Regions from separate parts of the Pseudoalteromonas sp. MTN2-4 genome, predicted to be linked through region 1. Evidence: riboswitches for the same ligand, from Rfam matches in the RefSeq annotation. Region 1 holds a riboswitch; the other holds the start of a gene.
What was found. A riboswitch is a leader RNA that binds a small molecule or an ion and turns the genes downstream of it on or off. The one in region 1 is predicted to bind lysine.

Region 1 (7,271 bases):
CGCATCCTGCACGTTATTTAATGGGATCATTTTCAAGTTAATATCACCATCAAATTGCGTTGCGCCACCAATGAGTAGGGCATTTAGCTCTTGTGCTTTTAACTCGACCGCTTTTTTGCCTTTGCTCTCAAGGTGATTGAACAGCTTGGTATATTTAATAATACTTTTGTCTTGCGTGAAGTCGTTTAAATCTAGCTTACCCGGGTAGCAGAAAAACTGGTGGGCATAACCTGCAATCTTGCCTAAACCTGCAACACCGATGACGACATCACCGTGGGGTAGATTGGCTTCAAGTAAAATGTAACTTTGATCGCTTGAGAAGTAGAATTTACGTGTTTCTTCTAAATCGTGACCATCCCATTCAGTTAAACGCAGGTCGTTGATCAACGGAAATTGCAGCGCATTAATCACCGAGCTTTTACCAGTATTGTTCGGCGCACAAATAGAGGCACTCTTATTTAGCGGGATCACACATTTTGCATAGCCCGCCGTATTTAACAGTGCAAGCTTACTTAATCCATATAACTTACTCATACTTCTTCCTCGAGTTCGTCAAAGTTATTATCATTTACTTCCATTAATGCATCTATATATCTATAAACTGGCGCGAGTAATATAAAGCCTTGCTCAACTTCTTTAGCCAGCCCTAAGCGCACCATGCGTAAATACACGTCTTTGCGAAGTTCTGAGCCTGAAAAAATTTCGAGCTGGTCAAACAGATGTTTATTCATTTGTACCAACGTTTGCATTAGCTCTAAGTCGCCGATGTTATTAAATAGGGCACGAAGGGGATCTTTACCTTGGTTAGCATAATGCTCGATAAGAATATAGATAGTTAATGCAATGGCACGAGAAATCTTCCCCATGTTTGGAGTGCTCTCGTCACTACCTAAATAGTAAAAGCCTCGGGGATCATGAATAAGGTCATGGCCTAGCGCAGTAAATAAGGCTTGGTAAGCATCAATGTTTTGGTCTAGTTGCTGCCATAAGGTGGTGTCTTGCTCGCTGATGTGATACCCGCTAACCAATTTTTTATTGATGGCTTGTAATTCTGATAAATCAGTTAAATTAATGTTTGTCATTCTTTTGTTCTTGCTTGTTGGCGGCATTAAATGGATACAGTTTGAATGTCTGTCCCGAAATAGAAACGCTTGTACGCTGTTCGTCCTGTTGTAATTCGAGATCTGTATCGTTGATTAACTTTTGATATAAAAACAGCATTTCATCGGCTTCGAGATCTGGGTACTGTTCAGATAAGAAACCTAAAATCGCCGTTCGTTTTTTGCCTGTTTTTGCGAAAGTTGTTCTTACATTATTGTAATCTGGAATATTTGGGCTTTGATAGGCTGGTACGTCGGTTTGATCAGGGAGTTCGTATTCGTCATGCTCAAATTCTACTAGGCTTGCCATATAGGCAACCATGTGGCGTTGTTGGCCTAATGAAAAACGTTGAATATCAGAGACAAACTCAGGCTGTACGGCACTAATTGTTCGATCAACGCCGTTTTTACGAATAAGACCTAGAACTTTAGATGCCTGACGGGTAATCAGGTTGTTACGTCTTAGTTCTTCTCGCAATGGCATCAGCATATCAGCACTCTTACGCAGACTTTCTCGACCAACTAGGTGCATATCAAGAATACGAGTACGAAGTTGTTCTAGCATGCGCTTATCAACACTTCCACGGCCAAAGAGTTCAATGTGTTCTATCTGAGCACTAATTTGCATTTCTATGCGGTTAAAGCAGCGATGAAAGTCACCTCGAATATCGACCATTTCCAGCATAGGCTCAATATATTCGTCGAATGCCTCTATCACGGCTTTATAACGTTTTTGAAGTGAAACATGGCTAGTATCAGACTTTGCTTGCTCTACAATGTTAAAGATGGCGTTTTCATTGTGTTTAAACAGCTTGACGATTTTACGCACTCGCTCGTCCATAATGCGGCTAAAGCGACGTAACTCAGTAAAGTCTCCATCTTCACCGGATTGTGCTAGGCGGTTACCGAGTCGTTCCAGATCAGTAACCAAAACCGTTATTTCTGCAGCGAGTCCTAAGTCTTCTTCTTGCAATAAAAAACTGATGAACTCTGCAATCGCTCTGTTGATTTCTAATTGTGACGATTTAGCCAGTGGTATGATTATTTCCTGATTTAATAATTTATTAGTTTCCTTGAATATTTTGTCACTTTTCCAATGAGGATTTTTGTTTTTTATGATGTTTTGAACGTCTTTGATGCTGAAATCAGTCATTTTGAAACGTTTAAACAAAAGCTCAATGGCAGACCAGTGTTCAGTGAGCGTATTTAAAACTTTATTCGCTGGGATCATATTTTTCCACTTTGTGTCTTTTTTGTGAAAAAAGACCGTATTTTATACTTATATTGATAGCTTACATATACCTATAATGCTAGAATCTGCGCCGACTTACGTTACCCACCATTTTTGTTAATTTTTAAACACAGGTTGTTTACGCATTATGGTTACTACTATAATCCTAACACTGATAGCGATAGCTTTTGTGCTCATCGTTATAGAGGATATAATCCATGTAAACAAGGCCAAAACTACACTTTTTTTTGGTACTTTATGTTGGATTATCGCCTTTATCTCTCCGATACATGGTCAAAGCCCAGAAAATGTGCAACATGAGCTAAACCACAACATATTAGAGATAGCAACCTTGTGGCTATTTTTAATGGCCACCATGACTTTCGTTGCTTATCTAAACTCTAAAGGCTTTATACAAAATATCGTGCACCGTGTCATGCCATCACAAATCAGCGAACGTAAACTCATGTTCCTGGTTGGCATTGCCGCTTTTGTATTTTCGTCAATTTCAGACAATATTACAGCAACGCTCATTTCATTAGCTGTTGTTATGTCGCTGAAATTAGACCCAAAGAAGCTTATTAAATATGCAACTTTAATCATATTTAGTGTCAACTCAGGAGGAGTATCATTGATCACAGGCGATGTGACAACACTTATGATATTTCTTGCCGATAAAGTAACCATTCCAGACTTATTATTGCTCGTGACTCCAGCGATTGTGAGCGTAGTCGTGTTGGCTACATTGCTGTCTTTTGGCATGAATGAAACGATTGTGTTTGAAAAAGAACAAACACGTCGGATTGAGAAAACGGATGTAACAATAGCGTGTATTTTTGCATTAACGGTCTTTTCAACTTTATTCTTGAGTGTTGAGTATCAAGTGCCACCTTTATTAACCATGTTATTTGGCTTGTCTCTGATGTTCTTAGTTGCTCAGTTCTTAATGCGTAAAAAAGACGTAAACCGTAAAATTATTGACTACATTCGCGAGATAGAATACGACACGCTGCTGTTCTTCGTTGGTATTTTACTTGTGGTAGGTGCACTAAAAGAAGTGGGTTTCTTAGTTAAATTCACTCAGTTGTATGATTACCTTAAACCCGAGTATGCGAATTATATTGTTGGTATTATGTCTGCAGCAGTAGATAACGTGCCTTTAACTGCGGCACTTTTAAAAGCTGATATCACTATGTCTACACAGCAGTGGCTAATGTTTACCTATGCAACGGGGGTTGGTGGTTCAATGCTAATCATCGGCTCTGCCGCAGGCATTATTGCAATGAACAAGGTTAAAGCTCTTACATTTGTTAGCTACTTACGTATGTTCTTTTATCTACTTATAGCTTATTCAGTAGGTTATGTAGGTGCTTATTACGCAGGCATGATGATTTAGAAGCTTTAAGTACAAATTAGTTAAAACAGTACTTGACACCTAGACGTCTAAAAGTTACTTTTTAAAAACCCGCACAAACTTGCGTTTGTGCGGGTTTTATTTTGCCTAAGTTCAGCTTAGATTACGCAAAATAAACAGAAGAGGCGCGAAACTTAGGTAGCTGGTTTGAGGTGACGTATACCGATGACAGTCAGTGAGGGAAGTGTTCGCCGAGAAGAATTTCAGTACGTCGCTGTTATTTTTCGGTTTACGAGGCTGAATCCTCGGAACTGTCACCGATTTATGGTGGAGAGCTTCTGGCAATGAGCATATCAAATCTATCCGTATATTCTTGCCGAGTTCTCCTTATTGATGTTGAACACACAGTGTTCATAAAGGAGATAAAATGACTTCCCAGTTCACAGTTGCTAAGTTTGGTGGTACAAGTGTCGCCAATTTTGAAGCAATGCATCGCTGTGCACAAATTATTCATGATGATAATCAAGTACGTATTGTAGTAGTGAGTGCCAGTGCAGGTGTTACTAATCACCTAGTGACACTAACTCAGCAAAAAGCTGATTTAGCAGAGCGTAAAACTCTGGTTAAAGCTGTACTTGATATCCAGGACGCCATTTTAGAAAAACTGACACTAGATGCAGACTTAGCAATCGGCTTCTCTCAGACAATTAGCGAGTTTGAACAGCTTGCTGAACTACCTGCGTTAAGTGCACAGCAATGTGATGAAATGCTTAGCTTCGGTGAGCGACTATCCTCTTTTCTATTCACTCAAGTATTACGTAATCAAGGGGTTGCTGCTGATAGGTTTGATGTACGCCAAGTACTTAAAACTGATAACCAGTTTGGGAAAGCGACGCCTGACGTGAGTGCAACTGCAAACGCAGCAGAGCAGCATTTATTGCCACAACTTGCAGACAAAGTATTAGTAACACAAGGTTTTATTGGCAGTGATACGTATGGGCAAACAACCACGCTAGGCAGAGGTGGTTCAGATTACAGCGCCGCATTATTGGCGGAAGCGATAGGTGCACAAAGCGTACAGATATGGACAGATGTTGTAGGCATATTCAGCACAGATCCTCGTTTATGTAAAAAAGCGTCACCGATTGCTCGATTGAGCTTTGATGAAGCGGCTGAAATGGCCACATTCGGTGCAAAGGTATTACACCCAGCAACCATTTTGCCTGCGAGTCGAAGCGGTATAGCGGTCTTTGTTGGTTCTAGTCGCGAACCTCAAGCCGGTGGTACTTGGATTGAAAAAGAAACCGAATCAAAAGCTGGGATCAGAGCTGTAACACAACGAAAGAACCAAATACTGTTGACACTTAAAAGCCCAGAAATGTTGTTGGCGAGTGGTTTTTTGGCACGCATTTTTACCATTTTAAGTAAATATAATATCTCGGTGGATTTGGTCACTACTTCTGAGATCAGTGTTGCCATCACACTTGATAATGCATTGAGTTCATCTAGACCTGAACTTGATCAAGCGTGTTTAGAAGAGTTGAGTGAATTCTGTCATGTAACTGTAGAGACAAATCTGACCTTGGTTGCCCTGATTGGTTCTGAGATCCAGCTTCGTCAACACGAAGTGAATTTTATGAATGTACTTAAAAACTTTAACATTCGATTAATTTGCCATGGTGCAAGTAAACACAATTTGTGCTTTTTAGTTGAACAAAGTGAATCAGATAACGTTGTTCAGTCGATACATGCGCAACTGCTAGAAGCGTGTTAAGAAGGCGTTTCATTGTTAAATTCTATCAAGCGAGCTGAGCATTAATACTCAGCTCGCTTTTTTAATGCAAATTTTTGATAGAAAGTGTCAGTACCATAACTATAAACTCTATGTTATTAAACTCAGTTGCTTCGCAAAGGGTTTTAACTTGCGTATACTCACGTGTCTATAACAAAAACATAAAGATATCAAAATGGCTCAATTGCGTGATGGCTTTCAAAGTCGCCTAGGCTTTGTTTTGGCAGCAGCTGGTGCTGCTGTAGGGCTTGGAAATATTTGGGGCTTTCCTACCCAAGCTGCAAACCATGGTGGTGGTGCATTTTTATTAGTGTACTTTGTGGTTATATTTCTTTTGGCATTACCAGCTTTGTACACTGAGTTGTACATAGGTCACCAAGCACAATCTAATCCAGTTAAAGCACTTAAACAAGCATGGCAGGATAGCAATCCTAAAGTGGGTGCTGCTGCAGGTTATGTTGGCCTATGTGGTGCCATTGTGATGTTAAGTTTTTATTCGATCGTTGCTGGTTGGATGCTGTCCTTTTCACTTGAACCACTTGCAAGGCTATTAGAACTAAATAAACTCGCAGAATTCTTAAAAGGTGACTCAACATTGCGGAATTTCATTTTCACCCCGCTTATGTTGTTGCTTACTGCCAGTATCATTTTGCAAGGTGTTAAGTCTGGTATAGAGGCATGGTCGAGAAGATTAATGCCCTTATTATTGTTATTACTTATAGGTTTAATTGGTTATATGGCAACGCTTGACGGTGCTATAGAAGGCTTTAAGGCTTATTTAGTACTAGATTTTTCAAAAGTAACAGATCCTGATTTGGTTATTGCTGCTATGGGTCAAGCTTTCTTCTCACTTTCATTAGGGGTTGGCTGCATGATGATCTATGGCTCGTATTTAAAACCAAATGAAAATTTACCTAAATTAACTGCGAGTGTTGCCTTGCTTGATACTGGTGTTGCTTTTCTTGCAGGTTTATTAATCATTCCTGCAATATTTGTTGCGCAGCAAAGTGGCGTTGAGGTTTTTCAAGATGGTAAACTGATCGGGGAAGGCCGCTTGATTTTTGCTGTATTGCCAGAGCTATTTATGAATATGGGGCAAATAGGCCTATTTGTAGGTCTAACCTTTTTCGTACTTATGTCTATTGCTTCATTAACTTCTACAATATCTTCTACTGAGATACCCGTTTCTTTTTTAGTGGAAAACCATGGTTTGAAACGAAAAAGTGCCACAATTTGGGTAACTCTAGTGATTATGTTGGTTTCAACGACGATTATACTTAATTTTGAATGGCTATTTGGTTTGATTATCAGTGTGTTCACACAATATCAATTACCTTTAATGGGACTGTTCTACTTTTTGACAGTCGGCTGGATGTGGCAAAGAGGCAATAAGCTTTTAGAAGCAAGTAGCGGTTTCCATTATTACTTTGCGCAATATGTTCGTTTTGTATGCCCTGTATTAATGACTGCGGTATTTGTAAATGTAGCTTTGAAATAGGTAATACGATTAAGTAAAGCCAAGCAAGTTTGTATTAATCACAAAGCCCTTAAACATAAAAATTTATAATTCAGCCCTGACATTTGTTGGGGCTTTTTTATGTTTATTAATTCATTAAAGTAACCAATTAAGAATGTTAAGCCCAAACTTGAATAACCTAAGCTGTAAATAAAAAATTAAATGACAGCGGCTAATCTTAATTAAAACGGCTTGCACTCACACAAAATAGATCTGTAAATTCTCTTTATTTTTCTGAAGATTATAGTCTGATGGCGTAGATTTCTTTTTAAGCAATG
Region 2 (7,271 bases), on a different contig from region 1:
GTATTGCGCATATCCTCTGAGCCTACCCCACAGCGGGAATGACCAATCTAGCTGTAAAGCACCGCGATTATCGCTGTGAAGGTTATTTCTCACCATGAAACCAAATTCATGATCGCCCTGACGATACACGCCACTAAACTCAAAGTAGCCCATATATTTGTATATATCTGGGTTGTCGTCGCCTTCTGCCTCTAAAACATCTGGTTTGTCGTCTTCAGGCAATCGATACCAAGGCTTAAAACTAAAAACAAACCCTCGGTTTTCCCAAATGAAGTTGGCATAAATTCTATTCCAAGAGCGTGAGTTAGGCTGACTTCGGCCATTGGATTGGTGAGAAAGGCCCAGCACTAGGGCCATCTCATCTCCCCAAAGGACATTTTCATCATCTAAAAAGTTAACCCAAAATACTTCTGGCTCGTAATTGGTTTCACGGAAAGGTGAGGAGATGTCTTTATTATAAAATTGCCAATAAGATTTCAATGTAAAGGCGGTATAAATAGCCTGATCTGGGTCCGAAAATCCGGTATAAACCGGTACTTTTAATGATAACTGATATTTCACTTCAAAGTTATCAAGCGATTCGCCCTCTTGCTCGGTGATCGCCTTGAGGCCGTCGAAGGGGCGGTTATTTGGATTGCGCATGTAAGACACAGGTAAAATATAGTTGCGGTTATGCGGTGTCAGTACATTACGGTTTTTTTGCGTAACGCGCTCTCTTGCCATTCGTTTATCGAGAGAGCTAAAAGGCTTGTTTGCTAGCTGACTACACTTTTCGCGAACATCAGCGACTTTGGTGTCACCGTCGGCCGAAATTAACTCGTTGAGTACGCATTGCTTAACGAGATCGAGCTTGTCTTCTTGTTGAGCGTAGCTAGTCGGAGAAAATAAGAAACATAAACCAAAAGTGGCAAGAACATATTTGATCATAAGTGCAATTTGCTTGTGAGAGGGTGGCACAAATTATACACAATAATCACAATAAAAAAGTAGTAAAAAGGCGGGCGGCAAAAGCCGCCATACCTTAGTAAGCGACACTCAATAAAAGGTGCTTACTCTCACGCAATAAGGTGAAGCCTTACAGCTCGAAATAGTTTGTGAAGAACTTATAGAGTTCAGTGCCTTGATTCACGCTGGCCGAAGCAAAATGCAAAATAGTGATGGCATCTGTATCTAACGTGATTTCATGTAATGGCTTTTCTGATAAGTATTGTTCCATGCGTAAAATCTTCGCAATGGTGTCACCGGCTTTTATATGACTGCCTAGTTCGGCGTTGTACTCGACCATGCCACCCATAGGGGCATAAAACGCCAAATAGTCATCAAGCATACAGGCATAGCGGGTAATAGGCTTAGGCGTAAACTCAGCATCGATAAACGCTTGCTTGTGGTTTAGGTAACTTAAGATACTTTCGGCATCGAGTTTCGCCTCGGTTAGATCGATTTTCTCTTGTGAGCCAAGTTCAACGGTGAAAGCTTCAACCCATACAGGAATATTGCGACCTTGCGCTTTGTAGGCTTCGCTTAATTGCCACCAAGGGCAAAAAGTCGCTTCGTCCATCGCGCCATCAAATTCATTGGGGATCAACAGCACGTGTTTAATGTCAAAGTAGCTCGCACTGGCTTTCGCATATTCCGGACAGTACAAATGCTTTGCTGAGATCGGACCGGTATGAAGATCTAACACTATGTCAGCTTCATGCGCTAAACGCTGCAAGGTCACAGCGATCCGTTTGCCGGTATTCACGCGATAAGCGGGTTGATCTAGAAATGCTTGGGTCTGATCAACAAGCAGAGCGCGGAACTTTGCTTTGATCTCATCTTCTGGCGCATCTAAATGTTCGCTTACAAATGACTCGATCAACTTGCTGTGATCGTGATACATGCGGTTCCAGTTGGTGCCGGTGATCGGATCAAAACGACCTAAAGTAAACTCCCCCGACTTTTGATTACAACCGATCGGATTCGCATAAGGCACTAAGGTGATGTCTGAAGCCAGTGTTTGTGTTTTTAGCTGCTCAAGCAATTGGTAAATAACCGCATTACCTTGCACTTCTGCGCCATGCATATTGGCTTGAATATACACTTTAGGGCCGCTGCCATTGCCTTGTAAACGATACACAGGAATGGTTAAAGGTAAGCCATTGGCGATTTCACCAACTTGAATATGTTCTTGAGTAATTGTATTCATGGGAGCACCTACACTAAATAACTTGCGGCGTTTTGGCTTTCACGCACGCAGACAACTTGGCCTTGCTCAATCACGTATTCAGCAGGCAATTCATGACATAAAAAGAACGGCATACTTTCGGTATACCCATAAGCACCACATTGACTGAATACCACCCAGTCGTGCTCGTTAATATCTTCAGGTAGTGAGTGCTTACCCAAGCTGTCGAGTGCGGTACACAATGGACCATGTACTAGGAAGTCTTGTGATGGTGCGCTAGATTGGCGTAATAATTCACCCGGAAAAGCTTGGTTTGTCACAGCAGGGCGTAATACGTGATTAATACCACCTGCGACGATAAGCTGGTGCTCACCATAGTTAAGCTTTTGCTCAACCACAGGGTTTACATAATGGCCGATTTCACCTACCGCATAACGGCCTAGCTCCATCCACAGTTCTTCAACCCCAGCCGCGGCTTTAATGGTTGCCAGTGCATCGACTAATTTAGGCCAAGCGAGGCGATCAGCATCGGTAGTGTAAGGAATACCTAAACCGCCACCTAAATCTAAAATTTGGCATGTAAATCCGAGTTGCGCTGCCAAATCGGTCAGTGGCGCGACCATTTGCGACCACAGCTCTGCCAGTTTTTCGGTGCTAAGCATATTGCCCCATTGGAAAATATGCAGGCCAACAAAGTTAAGTGCAGGATAGTCTTGAATACTCAGCTGTTGCCACTCTTCAAGCCCTAAACCAAATGGTGTTAAGCTGTCACCACCAAGTGGGTTCTTTTCGCCATCGGGCCAGCGCAATTGCACACGCAGTAGAATGCGCAACTGCACCTGATGTTCTGTCGCAGCTTGGTTTAACCAAGCTACTTGATTTAAGCTTTCTGCCACAAAAGTGCGTACACCTTGTGACAAAAAGTGTTGGATCTGCTTTTTAGATTTAGCAGGTCCGGTGTTGAGCACACGGTTAGCAGCCACGCCTTGACGCAATACTTGGTCAAGTTCGCCACTGCTTGCTACGTCAAAGTCGAAGCCCGCTTTATCTAAAGTTTGGATCACCTTAGAAAGTGGATTGGCTTTAACTGCATACCATAACTTCACCACAGATTGCTCTGTCAGTGGTTTCAAATGCGCGTATAACGCATCTAGGTCATAGACAAAAAACGGTGTGTCGTTCTGCTCACTGATCGCAGTGATATGCTGACGTAGCTGTGTGCTCAAAAAGCTCATTAGCGTAATACCTCTTCAAGGATTAAAGACGCATCGCTTTGCTCATCGCGGTATTTAACAATTAAAGCACATGACATGCTTAAGCCCTGCTCGCGGCCCCATGCACTTGAAGACGGACGAGAGCCCGGAATAACAATCGCATTCTCAGGAATTGGCTCGCCTTTTTCTAAGACGCGCTCGTTCACACAGTCGTAAACAGGAATGGTTGCAGATAAACGGACACCTGGTGCAAGTACAGCCCCTTTCTTAACAACCACACCTTCAACGATCACACAACCAGCGCCGATGAACGCATCATCTTCGATCACAACTGGGCTAGCGCCAACAGGCTCTAATACACCACCTAGTTGCACAGCTGCACTTAGGTGAACGTTTTTACCTACTTGTGCACATGAGCCAACTAGCGCATGGCTGTCTACCATAGTACCTTCATCGATGAATGCACCTATGTTTACATACGCTGGTGGCATAATGATGGTGCCTGAGGCCACATAGGCGCCGCGACGTACACTTGAGCCACCTGGTACCATACGTACGTTTTGTTCTGCATTGAAACCTTGTGGTGCTAAGTTGTCTTTATCTACAAAGCCACCTGGGAACTCAACGTTCGTGCCGTTTCTGAATGCTTCTAAAATGCCTTGTTTTACTTCCACGTTGGCGTGCCAGTTGCCTTGCTCGTCTTGAGTTGCCGCACGTACGCTACCGTTTTCTAAATTGTTTAATAGTTCTAACCAGCTCATGTTTTACTGCCTTAATTCCAAGATAAAATTGTGTCGTTTGCACGCTCAATCGCTGCATTACATTGCAGTTCTAGGTGCGTAAGAGGAGGACGAAGATTCGGTGTTGCCAGAGTTCCCTGTTGGTGCATGAGCACTTTCACAGGAATTGGGTTGGCGACACTAAACAAGCTATTTACAGCTTGCGTCCAGGTGGTGAATAAGTTCGGATAAGTACCTGCTAAAGCGCGACGCACAAACTCAGCGGTTTGCTCTGGCCAAGCATTGGCTGCAACAGAGACAAGGCCTTTTGCGCCTGCCTGAGCAAAGTAGGGGATCAACCCATCGTCGCCGCTATAAATAGCCAGTTCAGGTGCAGCTTCACGGAATTGCTCAAATTTACTGATGTCACCGCTGGCTTCTTTTAACGCCCATAAGTTGTCGTGGTGTGCAAGATTCTTTAGTACTTGTGGTGACACTTCGACGGCACTGCGACCCGGTACGTTGTAAAGCATACAAGGTAAGTCAGTGGCGTTAAGTAATGCATCAAACCACTGAGTCTGACCAATTACACCCGGCTTAGCATAAAGCGGTGAACCAAGTAGGTAAGCGTGAATAGGGTGCTGATTGCAAAACTCAACCCAAGCTAATTGTTCTTGTAAGTTGATACCACCTACCGCGACCATAAGGGGGACGTTAGGGGTCAAGTTACAAACAAATTCAACAATCGCTTGTTGTTCAGGCAGGGTAAGGGCTAAGCCTTCACCTGTGCTACCAAGCAACAAAATGCCATTGCCAGCGTGTTCTTGCTGACGAACGAGTGTTGTGAGTGTGTCAAAGTCAACTTGGTCTTGCGCGTCAAAAGGCGTCACCAAAGCTGTCCATAAAGGATAGTTGGATAAATCGTATTGTGATTTCATCTCTACCGAACTTATAGCATGTTCGGAGTAAGGAGGGTGTCCATACTTCGAACAATTAAAATTCGAAGAGCAATGGACTTAAAAAAGATAAGGCAAACTGGCCTTATTTATTCTAAGACCAGAAGCTCTCCACCAAAATTCTTGCGCCTTGCGCAATTGGTGACAGTCGCTGGGATTCAGCCCAGTCGCCCGAAGTAAACGTCTAGCAAATACGCTTGCTTCTCGGCGTTAATTCCCCTCGCTACGGCATCAATGGAGTTTGCTCTCCTCAACCGCGCTACCTGAATAACGCACCTCTTCCAGCCCTGGCAGCCGAGTCAATGCTCCACTGCGCTCAAATAGGGTGAGGCGGCATTGAAACATTTTAGCCGTCTAGGTGTCAAGTATCTTCGTTATAATCAACGTTTGTTTGATTTTTAAGTGTAATTGTTACATTTATTTTAATTTTGTTGTAAAATTATTAGTTGGTTATTCAATAAGGAAAGGAAATATGACCAGTAAATTACTTATATCAACTCTATTGTTTATATCGTTTTTATCATTCGGTAAAGATAAACTAGAAGTCATAGGGTGTTGGGACACGGGCTCGGCCTTATGCAGTCAAGTTAGCAAGCAACGTGAATATAGTCGCTTTTTAGCACAAACTGACGCATCAGAGGCGCTGTCAGACAGTGACAGTGCCATACTCAACTATGTAATCCAATCTGACACCAGCAATACGGTGACGCATTTTAAATTTCACGTATATAAAGACCAAGAATGGGCAGAAGGCCCAGATGGTCATGATATGTTCTATCCGGTAACGCGTATACGCATGATAAGTGAGACTGGCATTTATGGTGCCGCAAAGGCAGACATAGAGCGTGCCGTTTCACCTAGGGTGGCAACCGAGCAATTTATAGAAAAATACGGCAACAAAGGGGCTGTTAATGGTTCGGGAAGTGAGGTTATTAGAGACTCCAATGGGTATATAGATTATGACTCTGCTTGCGGGCCGACAGGTATTCATGTGTTAGCGCGAGAGGCTTGGAACATGAGGCAAAATTGCCATGATTTTATGGTCAGTATTGGTATGTTCTCGGGAGTAAAAGAGATCGAGTTGCTAATTTCTACCACAGAATCGATAGCAGGCAATGTAGAGTCAGGTATTGAAGGGATTATTAGTGCTGGTCTTGAGGCGAAAGTAGATTATACACAAGCCCAAAAAGTGACTATTAGGGCAAACCGACCGCTTCACTTTAACACTCCTGATGGGTACAAAATCATACTTTTCCCTAACCCCAACGGAGAAGCTGAGGTTGTTTCGTTTTATCTACCCAATGGCATTAAAATCCCTGTAGACCCAGACGGTAGCGTTAAGTTAAAAGAGGCGGCCGAAGAGCTGTTAAGTGGCAAGTACAATGTAACCAAAGATAACCTGATTTTTATTCAGCTGATGAATAAAAGAATGAATCACCTTGCATTAAGAAGACTAGAAGCGCTATTAAATGCCGGGTTGCAATGTGATAGATGCACAGTGACCATAGTTGATGAGATGACAGAATAAACGAAATAAGAGTATTTAGGAAAAGGCTTTTATAGCCTTTAACAAAAAGCCCGGTGCAAGGCCGGGCTGAGGATAAAGGAAATGATCAAGCAATTACTTATATCAACTCTATTGTTTATATCGTTTTTATCATTCGGTAAAGATAAGTTAGAAGTCATAGGGTGTTGGGACACGGGCTCGGCCTTATGCAGTCAAGTTAGCAAGCAACGTGAATATAGTCGTTTTTTAGCAGAAAATGATGCGCCAGAAGCGCTGTTAGACAGTGACAGTGCCATACTCAACTATGTCATTCAATCTGACACCAGCAACACGGTCACGCATTTTAAATACGAAGTTTATAAAGACCAAGAGTGGGCTGAAGGCCCTGATGGCCAAGATATATTGCATCCGGTAACGCGTATACGCTTTATAAGTGAGACAGGCATCCATGGTGCAGCAAGGGCAGACATAGAGCGTGCCGTTTCACCTAGGGTGTCAACCGAGCAATTTATAGAAAAATACAGCAACAAAGAGGCTGTGCAAGAGTACCGCAACCGTGCTCTCAATGACTTGGGGAGTGAAGTTATTGTAGATGAATGGGGTTACATTGATTATGACACTACTTGCGGTCAAGAAGGTGCTCCACTGGAGCGAGAACCATCAAAGATGAGGCAGCATTGCAATGATTTTGTGGCCAAAGTAAACCGA

Region 2: linked by a shared signal. The riboswitch ahead of dapA (4-hydroxy-tetrahydrodipicolinate synthase) and the one ahead of lysC (lysine-sensitive aspartokinase 3) in region 1 are both predicted to bind lysine.

The regions. Positions count from the first base shown of each region.
Region 1 covers NZ_BTGK01000003.1:420,640-427,910, reverse strand. Annotated here, with positions in the region: gene ACGHEH_RS10750 (ATPase) at 1-534, opposite strand, end outside; gene ACGHEH_RS10745 (hypothetical protein) at 531-1,082, opposite strand; gene ACGHEH_RS10740 (hypothetical protein) at 1,069-2,331, opposite strand; gene nhaD (sodium:proton antiporter NhaD) at 2,480-3,727, shown strand; lysine riboswitch at 3,858-4,031, shown strand; gene lysC (lysine-sensitive aspartokinase 3) at 4,113-5,459, shown strand; gene ACGHEH_RS10725 (sodium-dependent transporter) at 5,653-6,975, shown strand.
Region 2 covers NZ_BTGK01000005.1:54,798-62,068, reverse strand. Annotated here, with positions in the region: gene ACGHEH_RS13235 (phospholipase A) at 1-927, opposite strand, end outside; gene ACGHEH_RS13230 (succinylglutamate desuccinylase/aspartoacylase family protein) at 1,076-2,188, opposite strand; gene ACGHEH_RS13225 (PLP-dependent decarboxylase) at 2,197-3,402, opposite strand; gene ACGHEH_RS13220 (2,3,4,5-tetrahydropyridine-2,6-dicarboxylate N-succinyltransferase) at 3,402-4,142, opposite strand; gene dapA (4-hydroxy-tetrahydrodipicolinate synthase) at 4,154-5,038, opposite strand; lysine riboswitch at 5,153-5,345, opposite strand; gene ACGHEH_RS13210 (hypothetical protein) at 5,529-6,584, shown strand; gene ACGHEH_RS13205 (hypothetical protein) at 6,666-7,271, shown strand, end outside.